3 regions of the Undibacterium sp. Ji83W genome follow, and region 2 is predicted to be linked to each of the others. Evidence: predicted binding sites of a transcription regulator. Region 2 holds the regulator's gene; each other region holds the start of a gene.
The links. Region 2 encodes FliA, which starts transcription of late flagellar genes. Its sites were predicted from a motif close to CTAAAGTTTNNNNNNNNNNNGCCGNTA; they were not measured.

Region 1 (3,282 bases), on a different contig from region 2:
ACCTCGATGGAGCCGCCGTCCTGTGAAGCAGACTCTTCTGCTTTTTTGTTCATGACGATGATGCTGATTCTGCGATTAATCGGATTCAAAGGATCCTGCTTATCAAACAGCACTGAAGAGGAAAGCCCAACCACTCTTAACATCTTGGACTCATCCATACCGCCATAAATCAGCTCTCGCCTGGATGCATTGGCGCGGTCAGCCGATAATTCCCAATTGCTGTAACCGCGCTCACCACTACCATAAGGCGCAGCATCGGTATGACCAGACAAACTGATGCGGTTAGGCACATCATTGAGCGCTTTACCGATCTCGTGCAAAATTTCTCGGGTGTAGGGCTGCAAATCTGCCTTGGCCGAAGCAAACATAGGGCGGTTTTGCTCGTCCACCATCTGGATGCGCAAGCCGTCAGTCGTGATATCAAGCAAAAGCTGTTTCTTGTATTGCTTCAGTGTAGGGTTGGATTCGATGGCGGCTTCAATTTTAGACTTCAGGCCTTTCAGCCTTTCTGCTTCTACTTTTGCCAGAGCAGCCTCTGCAGCCTGCAAGTTGTAGGTTTTCTTTTGCGTTTCTATCTCGCCCTTACGGCTTTGACCTTCACGCGCACTCAGATCCTTACCACCACCCTTGATCACGCTGGAACTATCACCGCTGCCATCACCACCAGCCATCGCCACCTTTAAAGGCGTCTGAAAATACTCGGCGATGCCGTTCAAATTACCTTTGGCAGTAGAGCCTAGCAACCACATCAACAGAAAAAATGCCATCATCGCCGTCACAAAATCAGCGTAGGCAATTTTCCAGGCACCTCCATGGTGGCCACCGGCCACCTTCTTGATGCGCTTGACTATAATTGGTCGTAATTCTTCGCTTGCCATCATCAATCCAGTTTTTATTATTTAGATTTCGATTGCTTAATGTGATCTTCCAATTCAGTGAAAGTTGGCCTTTCAGTTGAATACAATACCTTCCTGCCAAACTCCACCGCCAAAGCTGGTGCATAACCGTTCAAGCTGGCCAGCAAAGTCACTTTGATGCACTGAAAAGTCTTGGATGACTCATCCAGTTGCTGCTCCATCAAACCAGCCAGTGGCCCGACAAAACCATAGGCCAGCAAAATACCCAGGAAAGTACCGACCAGGGCATGAGCAATCAAGATACCGAGCTCAGATGGAGGAATACCGACAGACTCCATCGTGTGCACCACCCCCATCACCGCAGCCACAATACCAAAAGCGGGCAAACCATCACCTAACTTGGCAATGAAATGCGCAGGAACCGCACCTTCGTGATGATGCGTTTCCAACTCATTGTCCATCAGATTTTCAATTTGAAAGGCATCCATATTCCCTGAAACCATCAGGCGCAAATAATCCCCTATAAACTCCATCATATGATGATCGTGGACAATTGCAGGATATTTACTGAAAAGCGGGCTTTCTTCCGGGCGTTCAATATCACCCTCGATAGACATCAGGCCTTCTTTGCGCACCTTGGTCAGGACATCGAACAGCATCGTCATCAGCTCCATATACAAAGCTTTTGTATATTTTGAGCCTTTCAGGACACCTGGAAGTGCCTTCATGGTGGCCTTCAGGGTTTTCGCATTATTACCAACCAGAGAAGCGCCAACTGCAGCGCCGCCTATCATCAGCAACTCCAGTGGCTGAAACAATACCGCGATATGCCCACCGGACAAAACAAAGCCACCAAAGACTGAGCCCAATACGATGATATAGCCGACGATAACTAACACGAGCTTTTACTCCTTAGAGAGGATTTTTTTATAATATCGACTACACTACCTCAGACCTGAAGCATTCACCAGAAATGGAAGGTTAAATATTGCTTCAGGAATACATTTCACTATATGCATTATATGCGCCAGACATAAAGAACGGGGTCATTCGCATTGCTTTTTATAGTTAAATCCGCCTCAATGCCAGGCACTTTGAACTCATAACTCATGAATTGCGTACCTGGTCGCATCTCATTACTGATTTTTTCCCACAAGTCAGGCATAGCCGCTGGTGAAAGATAAGCAAAGACCACATCAAACTCAGCAAAATCCAGTTGCAGATAATCTTTTAAATAGAAGCGAACCCTGGGGCCCACCCATTTAGCTCTGAACCAACTGACCAGCCACGGAAAAGGTGCCACCTCGACCCCAAAAAAAGATTGTTGAGGCCGTAGCCTGGCAAGGCTGACAGACACACCGCCAAAGCCACTACCAATATCAATAAAGGACAAATCATCATGCGCAGGTAGTTGCTCAAGAATACACGGCAACAAACTGGATTTGGAAGGAAAATATGGAACTTGTGTGCGGTAAGTTGACCAAAACAACAATACCATCAACACAAAGATCGCCAGACTCACGCCCGGATGCAATTGAAAAACCAGAGATGCTACAACTGCAAAGGGAAAAATGAATTGTATGAGCCACCACCACCAACTCATGCGCAGCAAGAAACTGAGAACGGCAGCCAGGCTGGCGTGAACGATGAGTAGTAAATAAGGGGAAAGTATGCCGCCAAACTGCCACCGGTCGGTCGCATACAGCACATAAGACAGGCCAAATGCAAGCAGTTGTATGAGCAAGGCCAAAAAGACAGGCGAAGAGAAGACTCCGTCATCCGGTAGGAGTTTGCCTTTGCGGGTTTTTGATGATGCTACCTCCAAGGCTCCTCCTGAATTTTATGCCACCAATTCCAGCGCGGCCTCCGCATCTTTTGCTTTTTTTGTTTTACCTGCCCGTGACGGGACGTGGCATAAACCACAAGCATAATCATCATGCAAATCCAGACTATGCGCAACAAAATGCCCTCCGCATTTGCAACATTTTGCAAAACTCAGCATTTTTCCTTCAAAGAAGCGCACCAGGGTCCAGGCACGGGTCAGTGACAAGACCGGCTCCTCACCCGCAGGAACAGGCATTTGCTCCAGATACAGGCGGTACGCCTTGATGACAGCTTCAATACCATCAACGCCTGCATGTTCACGCAGATATTTATGGATATTCATGAACAGCGAAGAATGAATATTTGGCTGCCATGTAATAAACCAGTCAGCAGAAAAAGGCAGCATGCCTTTGGGTGGAGATACACCCTTCAATTCCTTGTATATCTTCAGCAGACGCTCACGCGACAAGGAAGTCTCTGATTCCAGCAATTGCAATCTGGCGCCCAGATTGACCAACTCAATTGCCAATTGAATTTCGTGAGCTTCATTTACTACACTTTTGCTTGCCATGATTTTTCTCCATCCGCCTTGATTTTAATG
Region 2 (3,282 bases):
GCTATATCGCCACTTAATGCCTACCGTGCCTGACCGCGTCCCACCCTTTTATCGCGCTCAGGCTACCCTCAGCCTTTCCGGGCAAACTTCATTAGTTCAATGTAATTAGTTCAAGGTATCAGGGCAGCTTCAGACAAGGAAGCTGCGGCTGGCCTCACAGCTGGTGCGGGCAATGATGTTGCCGCAGGCGCTGGCAATATAGGCACTTCCACCACTGGTTCTGGCAACACAGCCAATATGGTGACTGATACACGCCGGTTCCTGGCTCGCCCTTCCGGCGTCTCATTATCACTCACAGGCAATTTCGCCCCCTGTCCTACCGCTGTCACCCGGTTTTCATCGACACCATTCTCTGTGAGCAAACGTGCAACCGTACTGGCCCGCACGGCAGACAGTTCCCAGTTAGAGGGGAAGATGGAATTTTTAATAGGCAGATTATCGGTATGCCCTTCTACCTGTATTGCATGGGTATCGATCTTGAGGACACCCGCTATGGCTTTCAGTGCCTGTATGGAATCGATATTCAGACGGGCATCACCCGGTGCAAACAAGAGGCTGGCATTAATTTCTATGGTGATTCCGCGGCTGGTCTGAGTCACCCGCACCTTGCCTTCACGCACCAGGGGCTCCAGCACGGTCAGGATATCCTTGGCCATGGTGGTCATTTGCGCCCGCTCCTTGCGCAAACCCTCGCTGATACGGTTTTTGACCAGCGGCAAAGGATCAAGCTTGATCTTTTGCTCAGTCGGCGCATCAACAGACCTGGGATTAACCGTCATGACCTTGCCAAAGGCACCAGTCAGAGAATTTGACAAGACGCGGTACTTACCCTCGTTGAGAGAGGATATCGCGTACATGACGACAAAAAAGGCAAACAGCAAGGTAATAAAATCCGCGTAAGAAACCAGCCATCTATCATGGTTTTCTGGTTCTTCGTGGTATTTTTTTCTTGCCATAAGTATATTTTCGCAGAGTAGCGTTACCTTGTAGTCTTACCGTCAGTTGCGATGATTGGTCAGTCTTTCTTCCACCACACGCGGGCTATCGCCCAAAGCGATGCTATAAAAAATATCAGACAGCATTTCACGTCGCGTCACTTCACGGCCTATGATTTCTTTCAGTTTATGGCTGACTGGCAAGAATAGTAAGTTGGCCATACCCACGCCATAGATCGTGGCAACAAAGGCAACTGCAATACCGCCACCGAGTTTGGATGGATCACTAAGATTTTCCATCACATGTATCAGCCCCAGCACAGCACCCAGGATACCTATGGTAGGAGAATAACCACCCGCTGCTTCCCAAATTTTGGCAGCCTGGCGCTGCTCCATTTCATACAGGGAAATATCGACATCGAGTATGTCTTTCAGGCGTATCGGGTCTATGCCATCAATCACCAGACGCAGGCCCTTGCCTATGAAGGGATCGGTGGAGGCGTTCATATAACGCTCCAGACTAAGAAAGCCTTCTCGTCTGGCAACCACACTCCAAATCAGTGCATCTGCGACATTTTTTTTGCTGCTATCCGGCGGTTCAGAGACCACCCAGCGCAGCATACGCACGCCGCGCACGAAAGTATTCAGCCTGCTTTGCAATAAAACTGCGCCCAGGGTCCCGATAACCACGATAACAAAAGCAGCTGGCTGCACCAGCGAAGACAGGCGCCCGCCTTCAATCAACTGTCCGCTGACGATGCCCAACACCACCAGTATCAAACCAACTATGCTAGCCCAGTCCACGCTTTCTCCCTTAAGTATGCCCTGAGCCGGGCGACCGCCTGACTATGTAATTGTGAGACCCGCGATTCTGACACCCCCATCACGGCACCGATTTCTTTAAGATTTAATTCCTGCTCATAGTACAGACCCATGAGCAGTTTCTCTCGCTCCGGCAAGCTGTCTATCGCACCGATGACAGCATCGCGGAAGTCGTCATTAAGCAAATCCTGTAGCGGATCGCCAGAAAAATCCGAGCAATAATGATCGAGAAAATGTTCCTTGGTATCTGAATCATGAAAGTCTTCGTAGTACACAAGTTGATGCCCGCCACTGTCGGTGAGCAGGTTCTGGTACTCTTCCAGGCTGAGCTTGAGCGACTTGGCCACTTCCGTTTCCAATGGTGGTCGCCCCAGCTTTTGCTGTAGCACATTCATGGCATTTTCTATCTTGCGCATATTCTGGCGCACGCCACGCGGCAGCCAGTCACTACTGCGCAATTCATCCAGCATGGCCCCTCGTATGCGCTGTACCGCATAGGTTTCAAACTGTGCTCCATGGGTATCTTCATAGCGGTTAACGGCATCCAGCAGGCCTATCATACCGGCCTGCACGAGATCGTCTACCTCCACACTGGGAGGCAGGCGCGCCTTCAACTGGTAAGCCAGACGCTTGACCAGGGGCGCATGCTCCCTTAAAAGGAAGTTTTTATCTGATTTTCCGCTAGCGGTGTACATTTTTTGATTACATTCCGAGACCGACACCCAGCTCAGGGACTCCCTCTAAACATAATGTGGAACGCGCGGTCTTCGCCAATTGTTCAGCCAGCCGGGAGAATGCCAGCGAAGCAAGGGCTTTAGGAAAAGCATCAATCACAGAGCGTCCCAAATGTGCAGCCTTTCTTACATGTTCATCTTCCGGCACATTGCCGACGTAGTGCAGCGGCACTGCCAGATAACGGCTGGCCGCTTGCGCCATATTTGTATAAATCAATCTCGCCTCTTTTTCCGATGCACCGGATACTAAAATACCATAACCACGCCTGCCAAGGCGGTTGCTCACACGCTTGATCAGGCCATAAGCAGCCTTGATCATGTCCGGATCAGCCGAAACCTGTATCACCAGCTCGCTGTCGTCCAGCGTCGCCAGTGGGAAACTGTCATCCAGATTGATCTCGCTATCCACGATGACCAGGTCAGCACGATTCGCCGCCACATCAAACACTTTGGACAATTGTCGCGTGTTTTCTTGCGGCAGCCACGCATGGCGCGCCAACATCGTCACCGACAAGCCGGAAGCGACCAATTTCACTGCTTCCTTCATTGTACGCTGTTGTTTCGCTACATCCAATAAGGTCTGATCAAGGTTGGCATTCAACCAAGCGCCCACGCTGTTTTCTGAAGAGCGCGCATCCACCATCAACACCTGATTACCCTGACGTGCCAGTGACACCCCCAGATTAACCAGCATGCCGCTTTTTTCATCTTCCCTCAATGCTGACAAAAAAGTAAACACTCTTGGTTTTGGCCCAGCCAGCATGCGGCGCAGGCCTTCAGCCTGATCGAAA
Region 3 (3,282 bases), on a different contig from region 2:
CCGCTGATCAATATTTTCAAGCCCTCGGCATCTGAGCCAGTAGCACCTGTCAGATACTGCCCTGTGCCGGTAGCGGTAATGCCATTCAGCTTGCCTGCCACATCTATCCCGGCAGTACCATTGAGCACGGTACCCGTAAAGCTGGCGGCGCCCGTACCAGTGCCATCAGCCAGATTCACATTGGATGCACTGCCATAACGGGTAGATTGCAATTGCAGCTGACCACTGCCGTTGATGGTGGCCGTAACTGCTGAGCCATTGTCTTTGAATGTGGAATTGCCGTTAATCGAAGTCTGCAACAAGGTTGCCAGTGAAGATGCTGTATAGGTTCCAGCAGCCAGCGAAACCAGGGAAGTTTTCCCGTCCAGTGTAACGTTGAGCGTAGTACTTGCCGCAATCGTTGTATTGCCAGTAGTGAGATCCAGATTGCCCAGCAATCCACCCTGGGTGGCAATGGCAGAGATGTCTAAACCGTAAGCACCTTGTTTGGTCGCACTGGTAGAACTAGTGTAACTGACCAGGCTGTCCGTTGCTTTGCCGACTGAGGCAAACAGACCGCTGATGTCGCTGTAGTTAGTGGATAACGCAGTACTTAGTTTCGACGAATCTACAGAGAGTGTGCCGTCTTTTTGAAAGCTGATGCCTATGCTCGCCAGGGTAGTGATATTCCCACCCAAGCCATTTACCGCGGTGCTCAGTGTTGACCTGATCTGACTTTGTACATTCCTGGCCGTAGAGTCACCTATCAGGATGCCGCCTTTTTGGGTACTGGCATCATAGCCGGTCAAAGATTTTAATGTGGCTTGAAAATCATTGAAACCTTTTACAAAACCATTAATGGCCGATTGGATGCCACTGGTATTGGCGCTCAGTGACAGACTGGTTGTACCGACCTTGCTCAAATTCAGGGTTGTGCCCTGTATGGCACCCGCTACTGCATTGGATGTGCTTGAAATTGCTATGCCATTGACTGTCAATGCGGCGTTTTGTGCTGTTGTTGTTTCTGTCAAATTTTGCGTGCCGGCCGGGTCATAATTGACCAGGCTTTGGATCGCGGCATCACCCGTTGCAGTAATTTTCAGGCTGGAAGTAGCACCAGTTTTTGCGGAAGTAAGTACCAGATGGTAAGGCGTGGCGCTACCATCACCAACGATGGCGGCAGTTGCACCGACTTTTGCCGCATTAATTGCGTCACGTATGCCTTGCAGGGAATTGTTGGCGCCATCAATAGTGACAGTGCCGATTGCCTGCGTCGCATCCTGGGTAAAAGTGGAGCCTGTATAGGTACCGTTGGCCAATGCACCGCCTGTAATGGTGCCAAACTCAAAGTTGATGGTGGTGCTGGTGCCGCTGCCTATGCTGGCTGTAGAGCTGAGCTGACCTGCGCTGGAAATGGTCTGTGCCTGTGCCAGCTTGGTCACATTGATGTTATAGCTGCCCTGGGTTGAAACACTGGTGGTGGTAGCAGACAGGATAGAGCTGTCGCCTGCAGAGGCAGTTAGCGACTGAAAAGTGCCCAGATTGCTGAGACCGGTAACATTGGACTGAAAAACGCTGAGAGCACTGTTAAGCGTGCCATAAGCAGATAGCTTTGCCTGAAAACTGGCTTCTTTCTTAGCCAATGTCGTCAGGGGCTGACTTTCCACCTGCATTAATTTAGTAATGAGACCGTTGACGTCCAGATTGGCGCCTAAGCCTGTCGATTGTATGCCCACATTGTTCCCCTTGTCAGACCGTACTGTACTAAATTATCGGCAAAGACAAACCAGACTTTAGAGGGGAATTTACATGCCAATTTAAAATTTAGCCCAAAAAGGCCGTATTTGTGAATTACGCTTGCTGTTTAATTAATAGCCCCTGCAATTTATCGAGCGAACGAGAAATTTCAATGGCTTCTTCTGATGGAATCTGACGCAATACCTCTTTGGTTTGCTGGTCAATAACTTTGACCACCACCCGATTGCTGTGCTCTTCAACACTAAATTCCAGATTTTGGGATAGTGCTTGAATTGTTTTATTGATATCGTTGACGGCTTTTGTCACTTTTTCTACTTCAGGTGGAGAAGTAGCAGACGAAGTCGCCTTGACGGCATCAATAGTCTGGGTGGCAGCAGCAGATGACTTGTGTACGGAAGCGCCAGTATCTGAGGCAGGTATGCGGTCATTGATCAGTTGTCCTGATTGAGAAGCACTCCCTATCGATCGGATGTCCATGATCTGTTCCTTCAAGAAAAATACCCCTGACCAAAAATTTGGTCAGGGGGACATGCTTTATGCTTTAAGTATAAACCTAATTTACATAAGCCTACTGTTATTAACCACGCAACAGGGCCAGAACACCGTTAGGCAAGGCATTTGCTTGAGCCAAAATCGCAGTACCGGCTTGTTGCAGAACCTGACCGCGTGTCAGAGTCGCAGTTTCTTGGGCGAAGTCTGCATCACGGATACGGCTGCGGGATGCTGTCAAGTTTTCAGAGTTAGTCTGCAAACTTTCAATCGCGGAAGAGAAGCGATTTTGATACGCACCCAGAGAAGCGCGGGAACTATTGATTGACTGCAGCGCCGCATCAATGGTCGTCAACGCGGCGGTGGCCCCGGCAGCGGTACCCAGATTCAGTGAAGATACACCTGCACCTACTGTGACCGACGCAGAGGTGAAGCCACCTGTCAGGTTGGCAGCTGTCAAACCAGTACCTGTACCGTTAGCCAGGGTGATACCTGCAGAACTGGTAGAGGTCAGGGACAGTGTCGATGTGCTGACGTCAGTTGCGCCAGTTGCCGATACAGTAATACCTGTGTTGGCAGCAGCTGCGGCAGCATTGGTGCTTGCTGTTACAGTGATGTTGCGGCCATCAGCAGCAGCCAGTGCAACAGCACCAGTTGTTGTATTGAATGTAGCTGTAACGCCTGTTTGTGTACTGATCGCATTAACAGCTGCTGCAACTTGAGCACCACGTTGTGCGCCAGAGGTGGAAGCGTTCAAGGCACCCAGATTTACGCCGTTAATGGTGATGTCGCCTGAGGCAATCGCTGTAGCAGATGTGCTGGCTGTACCTGCAATAGCGGTGGAGCCTACAGTTGCTGTAACGCCTGTGCTGCCGCTAATTGCATTGATTGCTGCTGCTTTAGAGATACCACTGCCTGTAGAGTTGGAGAAAGATACGCCGTCAGCAGCGGATGCGCCTACTTGGAAACCGTTGATGGACAAGTCACCAGCAGCCAGAGCTGTTGTGGTAACGGCACCGGCACCGGCTACTGTAGTAGCGTAGCTGGAAGATGCAC

Region 1: motA (flagellar motor stator protein MotA) is a predicted target of FliA. The motif match lies at 1,791-1,817, and genes of this name have one in related genera.
Region 3: fliD (flagellar filament capping protein FliD) is a predicted target of FliA. The motif match lies at 1,750-1,776, and genes of this name have one in related genera.

What each region holds. Positions count from the first base shown of each region.
Region 1 covers NZ_JBMPOZ010000015.1:77,718-80,999, reverse strand. The annotation lists gene motB (flagellar motor protein MotB) at 1-878, opposite strand, end outside; gene motA (flagellar motor stator protein MotA) at 896-1,756, opposite strand; gene ACO0LD_RS21980 (class I SAM-dependent methyltransferase) at 1,876-2,682, opposite strand; gene flhC (flagellar transcriptional regulator FlhC) at 2,698-3,252, opposite strand.
Region 2 covers NZ_JBMPOZ010000009.1:97,550-100,831, reverse strand. The annotation lists gene ACO0LD_RS16265 (flagella synthesis protein FlgN) at 1-17, shown strand, start outside; gene motD (flagellar motor protein MotD) at 111-956, opposite strand; gene ACO0LD_RS16255 (flagellar motor protein) at 999-1,739, opposite strand; gene ACO0LD_RS16250 (RNA polymerase sigma factor FliA) at 1,721-2,452, opposite strand; gene ACO0LD_RS16245 (MinD/ParA family ATP-binding protein) at 2,460-3,282, opposite strand, start outside.
Region 3 covers NZ_JBMPOZ010000020.1:27,900-31,181, reverse strand. The annotation lists gene fliD (flagellar filament capping protein FliD) at 1-1,715, opposite strand, end outside; gene ACO0LD_RS24720 (flagellar protein FlaG) at 1,831-2,229, opposite strand; gene ACO0LD_RS24715 (flagellin) at 2,315-3,282, opposite strand, start outside.